Regions from separate parts of the Streptomyces sp. NPDC042002 genome, predicted to be linked through region 2. Evidence: riboswitches for the same ligand, from Rfam matches in the RefSeq annotation. Region 2 holds a riboswitch; the other holds the start of a gene.
The links. Region 2 has a riboswitch for thiamine pyrophosphate ahead of thiO (glycine oxidase ThiO). Riboswitches for the same ligand answer to the same signal wherever they lie in the genome.
Positions count from the first base shown of each region.

Region 1: it holds a riboswitch for thiamine pyrophosphate, as region 2 does, so the genes downstream of both, ACZ6KY_RS20985 (purine-cytosine permease family protein) here and thiO (glycine oxidase ThiO) in region 2, are expected to answer to the same signal.

Region 1 is NZ_JBVJCT010000013.1:135,298-142,442, forward strand. Features, by position in the region: gene thiD (bifunctional hydroxymethylpyrimidine kinase/phosphomethylpyrimidine kinase) at 1-138, opposite strand, end outside; gene ACZ6KY_RS20985 (purine-cytosine permease family protein) at 206-1,606, opposite strand; TPP riboswitch at 1,598-1,692, opposite strand; gene ACZ6KY_RS20990 (alpha/beta fold hydrolase) at 1,936-2,769, shown strand; gene ACZ6KY_RS20995 (phospholipase) at 3,008-4,375, shown strand; gene ACZ6KY_RS21000 (DUF5994 family protein) at 4,993-5,388, shown strand; gene ACZ6KY_RS21005 (GNAT family N-acetyltransferase) at 5,434-6,027, opposite strand; gene ACZ6KY_RS21010 (DUF5994 family protein) at 6,267-6,842, opposite strand.
Region 2 is NZ_JBVJCT010000001.1:193,993-201,137, reverse strand. Features, by position in the region: gene ACZ6KY_RS00865 (SCO2102 family sporulation regulator) at 1-684, opposite strand, end outside; gene metF (methylenetetrahydrofolate reductase [NAD(P)H]) at 741-1,664, opposite strand; gene thiE (thiamine phosphate synthase) at 1,833-2,492, opposite strand; gene ACZ6KY_RS00850 (Rv2175c family DNA-binding protein) at 2,584-2,955, opposite strand; gene ACZ6KY_RS00845 (NAD(P)/FAD-dependent oxidoreductase) at 3,020-4,258, opposite strand; gene ACZ6KY_RS00840 (avidin-fold protein) at 4,291-4,668, opposite strand; TPP riboswitch at 4,721-4,834, shown strand; gene thiO (glycine oxidase ThiO) at 4,832-5,998, shown strand; gene thiS (sulfur carrier protein ThiS) at 5,995-6,195, shown strand; gene ACZ6KY_RS00825 (thiazole synthase) at 6,199-6,993, shown strand.

The DNA.
Region 1 (7,145 bases), on a different contig from region 2:
GTTCTGCGCGGTCACCGCGGTGAGCACGCTCATCCCATGGGCGCCCAGCGCGAGCATGGTCTTCAGGTCGGCCTGGATTCCGGCGCCTCCGCCGGAGTCGGATCCGGCGATCGTCAGGACGCGGGGCGGCGTGGTCATACGAGGTGTTCCTCTCGGGTACGGGTTCGGGCGCGAGGCCCTCGACCGGCGGAGCGACGGACAGCCCTCAGGCGCGGCGCCGCAGTCGCAGCGGGGCGTAGAGGGCGAGGGCGACGAGGAACGCCACGTAGTAGGAGAGGTCGGCGCCGTGCAGCGCGTCGGCCACCGGACCGACGTACAGGCCGGTGTCCATGAACGGCACGGCCGCGCCGAACGCCACGACGAAGGCCACCGACGAGGGCCATCCGGAGCGTGGACGGGAGATCTCGACGGCGACGTCGACCGGTGCGCCGCCGCGCTCCCGCCCGCGGGCGATCCAGTCGACGACGACGATCGCGACGAACCCGGGGATCCAATAGCCCACGAACAGCAGCACGTTCTGGAACCGGGCCGTGGTGTCGGCGGCGTGCATCCACAGCACCAGCGGGAAGCCGAGCGCGGCGGCCAGGGCGGCCGCGACCGGGCGCGGTATCCGCACGCCCAGGGTCTGCAGGGCGAGCGAACCGCTGTAGTCGTTCATCGCGTTGCTGCACACCGCCGCAAGGGCCACGGCCAGCAGCCCGAACGCGCCCGCCGTCCCGCCGCCCAGCAGAGCGTCCACGCCCGCCGCCGTCTGGTCGGTCAGCACCGACGCGCCCCACAGTCCGAGGACCTGCACGGCGACGAACGACACGACGAGGCCGAGCAGGGTGCACCAGAACATCCGCGGACGGGACGTCGTACGCGGCAGGTAGCGGCTGAAGTCACCGGCGTACGGCGCCCAGGACAGCGAGAGGCTGAGCGCGATGGTGCTGGTGAGCACGAACGCGCCCGCGCGGTCGGCGCCGGTCGCCGCCCCGGTCGCGGCGGGGTGGACGCCGTCGAGCATGCGCCAGGCGATCACCGCGAAGGCGACGGCGAGCACGAAGGTCATGACGATCTGCAGGCGGTGGATGGCCTCGTAGCCGAGGACGCCGAGAGCCCCCTGGGCGAGCATCATGACGAGCACGCCGAGCCAGAACGGCCAGCCGCACAGCCGCGCCAGCGCGTCCCCGCCGAACAGCCCGATCAGCGCGTCCCAGGCGACCGAGGACAGCCACTGGAGCATTCCGGGCAGCACCACCGCCCGGCCGAACGCGAGCCGTGCGAGCGGGAGTTGGCCGGTGCCGGTGAGGCCGCCCCAGGTGCTGAGGTAGGCGGTGGGCAGCGCGCCGAGCACGGTCCCGAGGACCACCGCCGCGAGGGCGGTACGGAAGTCCAGGCCCAGCGCGATGCCGATGGTGCCGGTGAACACGCCCGTCATCGTCAGGTTCGGGGCGAACCACACGGTGAACAGGCGCCCGGCGCCGCCGTACCGGTTGTTCTCGGGGACCGGCTCGATGCCGTGTCCCTCCACCCGCAGGTCGCCGGGTGCGGCGGGCATCCGTCCGTCGAAGACGGCGGGCCGGCCGTCGGCGGGCACCCCGCCGGAAACATGCGCCAAAGGCATGGAAGACATCCCTCCGCCAGTACGAACTGGTTCAGGTTCGACGGGTGTGATCTCAGCCCTCGGACGGGGCACCCCGTGTCCGGTACGACGGACACACTAACCGTTCCCGTGGGCCGAGCGGGAGTGGGGCCGGTGGCCCCGCCGTTCCTGGGCTCACCCGTCCGGACGACGGCTCCGGCCGCGGCCCCCCCGTTTCGTCCGAGGGGCCCGAACGGTCCTTTCGCAGCGCGGCGCGTGCCGCCCCTCGGTACTGTCGGAAGTGATCGCCGCTCGCTCTCCGCTCCCGGGTTCCCGGACCCCGGTGGCCGGGCGGAAGGAGGCAGAGTGCCGTGACCGTGATCTCCCTGAAGTCAGCGCAACTGCGGTACGGGCCCACCCTCCCGTACGCCGAGGCCGGTTACCCCAGTGGTACACCGGTCGTCTTCGTGCACGGGCTGGCCGACTCCTGGTGGTCGTTCGAGCCCCTGCTGAGGCGTCTTCCGGCCTCCCTGCACGGTTACGCGCCCACGCAGCGCGGTCACGGTGACGCCGACCGGCCCCCGGAGGGCTACTCTCCCGACGACTTCGCCGCCGACCTGGTGGCCTTCCTCGACGCCGTCGATGTCTCCCGCGCCATCCTGGTCGGGGCGTCCAGCGGCGGTGTACCGGCCCGGATCGTCGCCGGCGGCTATCCCGACCGGATCGCGGGTCTGGTACTGCTCGGCGTCCCCGGCACCCTCGCGGACAAGCCGGTGGTGGCCGCCATGGGAAAGAGCCTCGAAAACCTCTCCGATCCGGTGCCCCGCGCGTTCGTCGAGGACTTCATGGCCGGGACGGCGGCACGCCCGATCGCCCGCGGTTTCATCGAGACCATGATTGAGGAGAACCTCAAACTCCCCGCGTACGTCTGGCAGGAGACCGGCCGCGGCCTCCTCGACGCCGATCTCGGCGCGACCCTCGGGGGCATCCTGGTGCCCACCCTCGTCATCTGGGGTGAGCAGGACGAGTTCCTGCCCCGGGACGACCAGCAGACCATCCTGGACGCCGTCCACGGCGCCGACTTCCTCGCCTACGAGGACACCGGCCATGTCGTCCACTGGGAGCAGCCCGAACGCGTGGTCTCCGACATCGCCGCGTTCGCCGCCCGGATCGAACACCCCGGTACGTCTTCCGGCCCCGCCTGACCTCGCCGCCCGCGGGGTGAATGGCCGGTCGGCGAAGCCGCGTCGGACGCGAGTGGCGTGTCCGCCCTGCGTATCTGTAGCCGCATCCGTAGTCCACATCCGTAATCCGCATCCGTAGTCGGGCGAAGCGAGACCGCCCACGCGGTTGACGCGGTTGATGCGGTTGACGCGATCCGTAGCACCGGCGCTCCGAGCCGCATGGCATGCTCATGCTCCCCACAGGAAGGGATCACGTGCCATGAGACCGAGCCGCCGCTCCCTGCTCGCCGCCACCGCCGTACTGGGCACCGTCTTCGCCGTCCCCGCGCCCGCCGACGCCACCGAAGTGCCCGCCGCGGGCGCCTATTTCGTCCAGAGCGCCACCACGGGACTGAACGCCGCCGACAGCTCGGGGGCGATCGTCCAGCACAACCCCAAGGGCAACGAGGACCACCAGCGGTGGACCCTCCGCCCGAACGGCTCCTCGTCCGTGCTCGAAAGCGCCGACACCGGCGGCAGTTGTCTGGGCCGCGCGGGTGATCAGGCCCGGACCGTGTCCTGTTCGAGCGCCGACGCCGCGTGGGAGGTGACACCGGCCGGAGCCGATCAGTTCACGCTCAAGGCCCCCGGAACGGACCGGTACCTGACGGTCGCGGCGAAGCCCTCCGGCTCCAACTACCCGGCGCAGTTGGCGATCGGCTCGCCGGGCGCTCTGGCCTCCTGGTACCTGACACCGGTCGAGGCCGCGACCCGCCCCATGCCGCCCCAGGACCAACGCACCCTGGACCAGGTCACGTTCCTCACCGCCCACAACGCCTACGCCAACGGTGTCGACGGCGGATTCGCCCCGCCGTTCGTCAATCTGGTGCCCAACCAGACCCGGGGTATCAACCAGCAACTCGCCGACGGAGTCAGGGGGTTCATGCTCGACCTGCACCAGACCTCCGACGGCGCGATCCTCTGTCACGACAGCTGCACGCTCGTCAGCAAGCCGGTCGCGCTCTGGGTCGACCTCCAGCGCATGGTCGACTTCCTCAAGCAGCACCCCGACCAGTTCGTCACCGTGTTCCTGGAGGACTACGTCGACCCGGGCGTCCTGCGCGCCGAACTCGCCCGCGTGAACGGCCTGTCCGACGTCCTCTACCGTCCCGACCAGACCGGCGTGCGCGAGAACGGCTGGCCGAAGCTCGCCGATCTGACCGCCGCGGGCCACCGCCTGCTCGTCTTCACCGACCACAGCCGTTCCGCCGACGAGTCCGCCGGACTCACCCGGGACAGCTTCGGCGTCATGTACCAGCGCGAGTGGACCGTCGAGAACTACTGGTCCATGGGCTCGGGCCTCGGCTCCTCCGACTGGTCCTGCTACAGCCGCTGGTACGACGCGGGCACGAACGTACCCCTCACCCGCACCGAGCCGGGCTTCCGTCCCCTCTTCGTCATGAACCACTTCCGCGACGCCACGATCTCCGGAACGGCCGGCACGGACAACACCAAACTCGCCGACCGGGCCCGCCGCTTCTGCCAGCCGGCCGCCCGCAAGAAGCCCAACTACCTGGCTGTGGACCGCTACGACCTCGGCGACCCCGCCTCCGCGGTGAACACCCTGAACACCTACGTCTATCCGTAGCCCGGGCGAGGCCGTGCTACTCGCGGCGGCCTCACCAGCGGGGGCGTGGGCGGCCGTTCCGCAAGACGTGCGGTCTCCGGAGTCCCGTTTTCCGGCGAGCGGGGTACGGTGGGGGAACCGAGGGCACGTCGTACGCCGGTGATCGGGCCGGTCTCGTCCACGGCGCAGAACGACGCCGGGTGGCTCAATCGCCCGGAGCAGGTGCCGCCGTACGACGGCCGAAGGCGTTCGCCCACCACTCGGTTCCGCGGCGGCCGGACCCACTCGGCCCGCTCGAGCCACGCTGTGCGGGCCGACGCACGGACCCTGCGGCCGACGTCCACTCCGAGGCGGAGTGTCGAGCCGTCACCCGCACTTTCGCCGATGCCTTGTCGACGACGAGCAGAGCGGCAACGGGAACGCGGCTGTCGACCGAGGGCCCGCCCGCCCTGTACGAAAGCCTCCCAGCCCCCGGCCGTTCGGCTCGCATCGGGGCCATCGGGGCGGCGGAGGCCATCGAGTTCAGCGAGTTCAAGGAGTCCTGCCCGTCGCTCGGCGCGGCCGAGCCGTCCCGCTCGCCGCCGGGTCACGGCGCGAGCCATCGGTACGCCGAGGCGTGCCCCCAGAGCGGAGCTTCCATGGCCACTGTCCTCGAACCCCTGCCCTCCCTGCCTCTCGCCCGCGTACGACTGGCGCCGCACAGCGCCCTGCCCCGGCGCATCGACGGGGCATGGTGGCCCCGCTCGCGCGATCTCCTCGGTGAACTCCCGCTCCTGATCGGCGCGTTGCCGCGCATGTGGGGACAGATCACCGCCGTGAGCGTCAACACGGCGATGTGGCCGATGTCGCCCGGACGCATGCTCGTCGCCAACCACGTCGTGCTGCTGCGCAGGTCGGCCGGTCCGCATGGCCGGCACACCATCAGTCTGCTCAGCCAGGGCCGGGGCCGCAGGGACCTGCTGGTCGTGCCGCCGGAGGTCGACGCGGCGGACGCCGAGCCGCTGATGGCGGCCGCCGCGGCCGGCACCCGCTGACGAGCCGCGGCTCCGGCCGCGCGCGCCGCACACCGGCACGTGGGATCACTGGGGCGGCCTGCGGATCCACACCTCCCGAGCGGCCGCGCCCCGGCCGGAACCAACGTCCGGTCCGGAGTCCGAAAGGGCGTGGGAGTCGAGATCGCCGAGCTTCGACCAGCCCCAGGCGTGCAAGGTCTCCGCCGCCGCGCTCGCGCGGCCGTCGTCGCCGGACCGGTCCACGGCCGCGACGACCAGATCGGTGTCGAGTCGGGACAGCAGCCACTCACCCAGGCGTGTTGCGACGCCGGCGCGGCGGTGGGCCGGCAGGACCATCAACTCGGCCAACAGAAACGTACGTCCCGAGGCGGTGAGCTCCTCGATGTCCGTGGGCAGTTCTCCTCGAAAGCTCGACCACCAGTCCCCGGTACGGGCGATCGGGAACCCGTAGGCGCAGCCGACCAGGCCGCCCATGTCGGCGACCGCCATGTCGAAGGCGGGGCGTTGCACATGCTCCTCGAAGCGGCTCAGAAAGACCTGGCGGTCGCGGTATTCGGCCCCCGCGGCCCCGTGGTAGGCCGCGACATGGACGTCCGCGACGGCCTCCCGCTGCTGCTCGGCCTGCCATCGGGACAGCCTGCGCAAGTACACCTCTGCCATCTGGGCCTCTCCCCCCGGGGCCGTGGGAAAGACATCCCCGGACTCGGCATCGTGACAGCAGGAACCGACGGGGTAAACCAGGCATCCGGCGCCGGGAGCTCAGCCGGCCCCGGCCGGCGCCCCGGCTGCCGCGCCGGGGGCCGGACAGGACGGGGCGGGCGGAGAGTCCCGAAGGTGGTTGACCGACGGCTTGTCCGGGATGGTCCTCCCGGCCGGTGGGCTGCCGGTGACCGTGACGCTCATTTCGCCGTGATCAGGAGGCTGGGCCGGGCGGCGGCGGTCCGGTAGGAGGAGGCGTCGTCCCCGTCCTCCCAGACTTCCTCGGCAGCCTGGCCCCGGTCATCCACGGAATCGCCGTGGACGGCGTGTTCCGCGGCCACGAGCGCGCTCGCGGTCGTCGCGGGGCCGCAGCTGTCGCTCGCGGCGGTCATCAGTCGGCCGGCTGCCGCCGCACTGGCCTCCGGCGGTACCACCAGCAGGTTCCAGCTGCCCGTGGTGTGGGAGAGCAGCAGGATCTTGTGGGGGTCCAGCTCCGTTGTGAACCAACGGACCTTCACCAGGTGACCGTTGACGGGCACGCTGCTCGGGACGGCCGGCCAGTACGTCTGGTTGACGGCGATCCGGGTGATCCGTCCGGACAAGGGGTCCAGTACGTCGGCCAGAGCGGAGAGTTCGTGAGCCAGGTTCCGCGAGCGGGGCCACCAAGCACCGTCGAGAGAACCTCGGGACGTACCGACGCTCTTCAGAGCGAGACGAGCGGTCGGAGCCCTGAAGGGCGCGATCCGCAGCGGGGGTTGGTGGGTGGTCGCGGACATCGCGGGCACCTGTCTCCCGGCCGCCGCTCGGGGTGGCGGCCCGGTGTCGTCACTCGCCGAGAACGACACAGGCAAGGCGGCCGGTGTGCGAAGTACTCTCGATGCCTCCACGTTACTCCGAGGCCACGTCGGACGGACCGTGTCGAGGCACCGGTTCCGAACGCCGCCCACCACGCGGCGCAACAGTTCGCCCACGCTTGGCGCGGCACCCTCACGAGGCGTGACTCAACGGCTCCGGCGCAAACACGCCGGAGCCGCCCTTCCGGGCGGTTGCACGTGAGAGTGAACCAACCCAAGACCAAC
Region 2 (7,145 bases):
GTCGTAACCCGTGTAGCCGTCGTACGCGTACGCCTGCTGGCCCTGGCCGCCGGCCGCGTAGGCCTGCTGGTCCTGGGCCGTCGCGTAGGCCTGCTGGTCCTGGGACTGGGACGCGTCGGCGTAGGACTGGTCGGTGGCGGCGTAGGCGGCGCCGTTGTAGACGCCGTAGGAGCCGGTGTCCTCGGGCAGGGGCTGCGGTTCGTACACCGAGGTGGACTCGGCGGCCGTGGGCTCGGCCGGCTCCGGGGGCATGAAACGGTCGGACGCGGCGGGCGTGAAGACGTCGTCCTCGGCGGCGGCGTACTGGTCGTCGCGCCGGTAGGCAGCCTCCTCGACCGCGTCGAGGTCGGAGTCCTCCGCCGACGGGTCGACGTTCTCCGGGTCCTCCGGCTCGCCGCGGCGGCGCTTGCTGGGCTTGGCCGGCGCGGAGCGGCCGTTGATGGCCCAGCCCTGGGCGAAGCCCTGGCGGAACGACAGCGTCACATACGTCTGGCCGACCGTGAAGGCGGCCGCGCCCAGGCCGATGACCACGACCGAGTGCATCAGGACGCCGAGAACGACACCGAGGAAGCCGACGAACGCGAGCAGCCGGAACCGCAGCCGCGCCTTGTACTGCAGCAGCACCTCGCCGAGCAGCCACAGTGCGACGATGCCGAATGCCAGATAGAGGACCGTCAAGCCCATGTACGCCCCTCTCCCAGTGGCCGCTACGCAGTGTGTCGTACGTGGGTGCGACCGGTCTAGGCCTGCTGCGGGTGGTGCAGGCCCAGATTCTCGTAGATTTCCAGCGTCGCCGTGGAGTTGTTCAGCGTGATGAAGTGCAGTCCGGGGACTCCCTCGGCCAGCAGCCTCGCACAGAACTCCGTCGCGAACTCGATCCCAATGGAGCGTACAGCCGCCGGATCGTCTTTGACTGTGAGGATCCGCTCTTTCAGGACGTCCGGGAACGAAGCGTTCGAGAGTTTGGGCAGCCGTTCCAACATCTTCACACTCGTCACCGGCATGACCTCGGGGATGACCGGCGTCGCGCAGCCCGCCGCGTCGACGCGGTCCCGCAGGCGGAGGTAGGACTCCGGCTGGAAGAACATCTGCGTGATCGCGTAGTCGGCGCCGGCGCGGCACTTGTCGACGAAGTGGGAGACGTCCAGGTCCCAGGTGGCGGACCGGGGGTGCATCTCGGGGAAGGCCGCGACCCCGACGCAGAAATCGCCGGACTCCTTGATGAGGTGCACGAGTTCGGCCGCGTAGGTCAGACCCTTGGGGTGGGGGACCCACTCGCCCATGGGGTCGCCGGGCGGGTCGCCGCGCACGGCGAGCATGTTGCGGATGCCCGCGTCCGCGTACTGCCCGATGATGTTGCGGAGCTCCGCGATGGAGTGGTTGACCGCGGTGAGGTGCGCGACGGGGGTGAGGGTCGTGTCGAGGACGATCTGCTCGGTCTCCCTGACCGTGCCGGCCCGCGTGGAGCCGCCGGCTCCGTAGGTCACGGAGACGAAGTCGGGCGCCACGGCCTCGACCCGCCGCAGGGCGTTCCACAGGTTCCGCTCGCCCTTGGGGGTCTTCGGCGCCGAGAACTCGAAGGAAAAGGTCTGTTTGCCGGTCGCGAGCATGTCGCGCACGGTGCGTGCGCGATCAGTCCTGGTGGAAGCAGATCCGAGGGCCATACTCGCAGGTTAGTCAGAGGGCGCCGGTCCCCCAACCGAACCGCTGCCATTTGTCCGATCTGTCGACTTCTTGTCCACCCCTCGGACACGCGCGGACACCCGCGGGCGCCCCCGGACACCTGCGGACAGCGGCCCCGCCGGGACGCTCCGCGCGGGCGACTCGCGCGCCTAGGCCGCGCGCAGTCGCTTCGCGAACTCCGCCGCCGCCGCGCCCGGGTCGTCCGCCTCGGTGATCGCCCGTACGACGACGACCCGGCGGGCGCCCGCTTCGAGCACCTCGTCGAGCCGGCCGAGGTCGATGCCGCCGATCGCGAACCAGGGACGGTCGGTGCCGAGGGCGGCCGTGCCGCGGACCAGGCCGAGGCCGGGTGCGTGGCGGCCGGGTTTGGTGGGGGTGGGCCAGCAGGGGCCGGTGCAGAAGTAGTCCACGCCCTCCTGGACCGCGGCGGCCGCGGCCTCGGACTCGGCGTGTGTGGAACGGCCGATGAGCACGTCGTCACCGAGGATCGCGCGGGCCGCGGGAACCGGGAGGTCGCCCTGGCCCAGGTGCAGTACGTCGGCGCGGACGGCGTGGGCCACGTCCGCCCGGTCGTTGACCGCGAGGAGTTTGCCGTGCCGGGCGCAGGCGTCCGCGAAGACCTGGAGGTGTTCCAGCTCCTCCCCGGCCTCCATGCCCTTGTCGCGCAGCTGCACGATGTCGACGCCGCCCGCCAGGACCGCGTCGAGGAACCCGGCGAGGTCGCCCTGACGCCTGCGGGCGTCGGTGCACAGGTAGACACGGGCGTCGGCGAGCCGGCTCCGCGCGGTCGTGGCGTCGTTCTCGGGCATGCGTGGATCCCCCGTTTGTCGGTGCGCGGGGAGCGCGGCGGCCGGGATGGTCCCGCCGCCGCGCCCGCCGTGCCGGACGGTCGCGTTCAGGTCAGACGGCGAGCGCCTGGGCGCGGCGCTTCACCTCCGTGCCGCGATTCTCGCTCAGAGCCTGCGCGGGGGTGCCGGGCAGGCTCGGGTCGGGGGTGAAGAGCCACTCGAGGGCCTCTTCGTCGGAGTAGCCGTCGTCCCTCAGGAGCGTCAGGGTGCCGGCCAGGCCCTTGACGACCTTCTGTTCGTCCGCGTCGATGAACTCGGCGGGGACGTGCAGCGCGCGGTTCTCACCACGGCGTACGGCGATCAGCTGGCCGTCCTTGACCAGCTGCCGGACGCGCGTCACCTCGACGCCGAACTGTTCGGCGATGTCGGGGAGGGTGAGCCAGGCGGGGACGAGAGCATCGATCTTTGCGTCAATCTCGGTCACGGGACAAGCCTGCCATCCCGGACCGACAGTCGGAAGCCAAGGGCGTCCGGCCTGGGGTGACGGATCAGGCCGTGGCGCCCTTCAGGGGCCTCGACGGGTCCGCGAGCAGTTCCGGATCCATGGGGGCGCCCGCCTCGATGAGCCGGCGGCCCTGGGCGAGATCCCTCGGGCGGCCCACCGCCAGGAGGGCGACGAGACGCGTGTCGCGGAGCCAGCACACCGACCAGGAGACGCCCGACGGGTCGCCGCGCCACACCAGGGTGTCGGCCGGCGAGTGGTGGCCGACGTACTGCACGAAGCGGCCGAACTGCTCGGACCAGAAGTACGGCACCGGGTCGTAGGCGGCGGGCGCCTCCCCGACGATGTTCAGGGCGACCGTGCGCGGACCCTGGAGGGCGTTGTCCCAGTGATGGACGAGGAGGCGGTCCTCGTAGCGTCCCGAGGGGAAGGAGGCGCAGTCGCCGACCGCGTAGACGTCGGGCAGGGAGGTGCGCAGGTGGTCGTCGGCGACGATCTCGCGGTGCGCGCCGAGTTCGATGCCGGAGCCGGCGGTCCAGGCGGTCGCGGGCCGCGCCCCGATCCCGACCACGACGGCGCCCGCGGGCACCCGGGAGCCGTCGTCGAGGATCACCGCGCCGGCCTCGACGCGCTCCACGCGCGCGTGGGTGCGCAGCGTGGCCCCGCTGTCCGCGTACCAGGCGGCCATCGGCGCGGCCACCTCGGCGGGCAGCGCGCCGGCGAGCGGACGGTCGGCGGCCTCGACGACCGTGACCGCGCAGCCCGCCTCGCGCGCCGCCGTGGCGAACTCGGCGCCGATCCAGCCCGCGCCGACGACCACGATGTCGTGCTGCTGGGTGAGGACGGGGCGCAGCCGGTCGGCGTCGTCGAGAGTACGCAGCAGATGCACCCCGGGCACGCCTTCGGCGCCGGGGAGCTGGATCGGCTCGGCGCCGGTGGCGACGACCAGGACGTCGTACGGGACGGGTCCCGCGGCCGTGTCCAGTTCGTGGTCGCCGGGGCGCACGCCGAGCGCCTCGCGGCCCAGCCTGAGGTCGATGTCCAGTGCCTCGAAGTCGATGTCGAAGGCGGAGCCCTCGGCCTTGCCCAGCAGGACGGCCTTGGACAGCGGTGGCCGGTCGTACGGCTGATGCGGCTCCGCGCCGATCAGCGTGACGGTGCCCGTGAAGCCCTGCTCGCGCAGGGCGACCGCGGTCTGCACTCCGGCCATGCCCGCGCCCACCACGACGACCCGCCGTGCCGTGGGCCCCTGCGACTGAGACTGTGCCTGCGTCTGCTCGCTCACCCGGTCACCATAGTCAGCTGACAATTCGTCAGTCAGCGGACGTGCTCAGTGACCTGTTCCACACGGCTCGTCCCGCGCGTCTCTTCCACCACGCTCGTTCCCGTGCCCTCCCGCGACTCCCACGTCCAGGTCTCCTCCAGCCGCACGCGGCCGTCGGGCAGTTCCACGACGAGGGACACGCAGTGGCCCGACGCGGTGGTCCCGTCGCGCTTCAACTGCACGTACCGGAAGTCGAGGCGGTCGCCCTCACGGGTGCCCACGAGGTGTCCGCGGACGATGTCGCCGCCCGCGTAGTCGGCCCAGACCGTGCCGTCCTCCTCGTGATAGGTGAACCGGGTGCGGGTGCCCACCTGGCCCGGTGCCTGGTCGGCGACGGGGGCGAGGACGAGGCCGTCGAGCGGTCGCGCCATGGTCGGAGGCTCCCTTACTGAGACGGACGGGGGCGGGCTAGGGTGGCCAACGTAAAGCACTCGCGGGAGCCCGGACGCACCGGGCTGAGAGGGAGGCTGGGGCGGCCTCCGACCGTACGAACCTGATCCGGGTCATGCCGGCGAAGGGAGGGGCTGGACGCCCATGTCGCCCGCACGTTCGTCAGACGTCCTCGTCATCGGGGGCGGGATCATCGGCCTGGCGACGGCCTGGCGGGCCGCGCAACGCGGCTTCACCACCGCCCTCGTGGACCCCGCGCCGGGTGGTGGGGCCGCCCAGGTCGCGGCCGGAATGCTCGCCGCCGTCACCGAACTGCACTTCGGCGAGGAGACCCTGCTCGGTCTCAACCTCGCCTCCGCGCGCCGCTATCCGGACTTCGCCGCCGAGCTCACCGAGGCGACCGGCCAGGATCTCGGCTACCGCCGGTGCGGCACGCTGGCCGTCGCGCTGGACGCCGACGACCGCGCCCATCTGCGGGAACTGCACGCTCTACAGGTCCGGTCGGGGCTGGAGTCGGAGTGGCTGAGCGGCCGTGAGTGCCGCCGTCTGGAGCCGATGCTCGCACCCGGCGTGCGCGGGGGTCTGCGGGTCGACGGCGACCACCAGATCGACCCGCGGCGCCTGGCGGGAGCCCTGGTCACGGCGTGCGAGCGGGCCGGAGTGGCGCTGCACCGGACGTGGGCGGAGCGCCTGACGGTCGTACGGGACCGGGCCGCCGGAGTCGTCACCACGGACGGCGCCGAACTCACCGCGGGCCAGGTGGTGCTCGCCGGGGGCAGCCTCAGCGGGCGTCTGGCGGGCGTCCCCGACGACGCCCGGCCGCCGGTGCGCCCGGTGAAGGGGCAGGTACTGCGGCTGACCGTGCCGCGGCGGTACGCGCCCTTCCTCAACCGCACCGTGCGGGCCGTGGTGCGCGGCAGCCACGTCTACCTGGTGCCGCGCGAGAACGGTGAGCTCGTGGTGGGCGCGACCAGCGAGGAACTGGGCTGGGACACCACCGTGACGGCGGGCGGCGTGTACGAGCTGCTGCGGGACGCCCACGAACTGGTCCCCGGGATCACCGAGTTGCCGCTCGTCGAGACGCGGGCCGGGCTGCGCCCCGGCTCGCCCGACAACGCGCCGCTGCTCGGCCCGACCGCGCTGGACGGACTGTTGCTGGCCACCGGGCACTTCCGCAACGGGGTGCTCCTGACGCCCGTCACGGGCGACGCGATGGCCCACGTCCTGACCACCGGCGCGCTCCCCGCCGAAGCCCTCCCCTTCACCCCCCTGCGCTTCGGCGCCACCGCCCTCACGGAGCTGCCCGTATGAACATCGTCGTCAACGGGGAGCGGCAGCGGATCGCCGCGGGGACCGCTCTCGACGCGCTCGTCGCGACCCTCACCCCGGCACCGGCCGGAGTGGCCGCGGCCCTGAACGAGACCGTCGTCCCGCGCGGGCAGTGGTCGTCCACCTCCCTCACCGAGGGCGACCGCGTCGAAGTCCTCACCGCCGTCCAAGGAGGCTGACCCATGGCCGACGATCCCTTCGTCCTCGGTGGTACGGCCTACGGGTCCCGGCTGATCATGGGGACGGGCGGCGCGCCCAGCCTCGACGTGCTGGAGCGTTCCCTGGTGGCGTCCGGTACGGAACTGACGACGGTCGCGATGCGGCGTGTGGACGCGTCCGTGCACGGCTCGGTCCTGTCGGTGCTCGACCGGCTCGGTATCCGCGTCCTGCCGAACACGGCCGGCTGCTACACCGCCGGTGAGGCCGTGCTGACCGCCCGGCTGGCACGCGAGGCGCTGGGCACCGACCTGGTCAAGCTGGAGGTCATCGCCGACGAGCGCACCCTGCTGCCCGATCCGATCGAACTGCTCGACGCGGCGGAGACGCTGGTCGACGACGGCTTCACCGTGCTGCCGTACACGAACGACGACCCGGTGCTGGCGCGCAAGCTGGAGGACGTCGGCTGCGCGGCGATCATGCCGCTCGGTTCACCCATCGGGTCCGGGCTCGGGATCCGGAACCCGCACAACTTCCAGCTGATCGTCGAGCACGCGCGCGTGCCGGTGATCCTGGACGCGGGGGCGGGCACGGCGTCGGACGCCGCGCTCGCGATGGAGCTGGGGTGCGCGGGGGTCATGCTCGCCTCGGCGGTGACGCGGGCGCAGGAACCCGTGCTGATGGCGGAGGCCATGCGGCACGCGGTGGAGGCGGGGCGCCTGGCGCGGCGGGCGGGGCGCATCCCCCGGCGGCACTTCGCCCATGCGTCCTCTCCCGTGGAGGGCATGGCGGCGCTGGACCCGGAGCGCCCGGCGTTCTGATCATCTGCCCGCGTACCGCCGGACCGTTGGATCGTCGGTTTCCGGCCGGACGGGCACGTCGGGCCTCCCGCGGGAGCGCCCGCCGTCGGCGGGTGCGGAGGGCACAAGGTGTCCGCCGCACCCGAGTGCGACCCGTGTGACGTGCTCCTCAT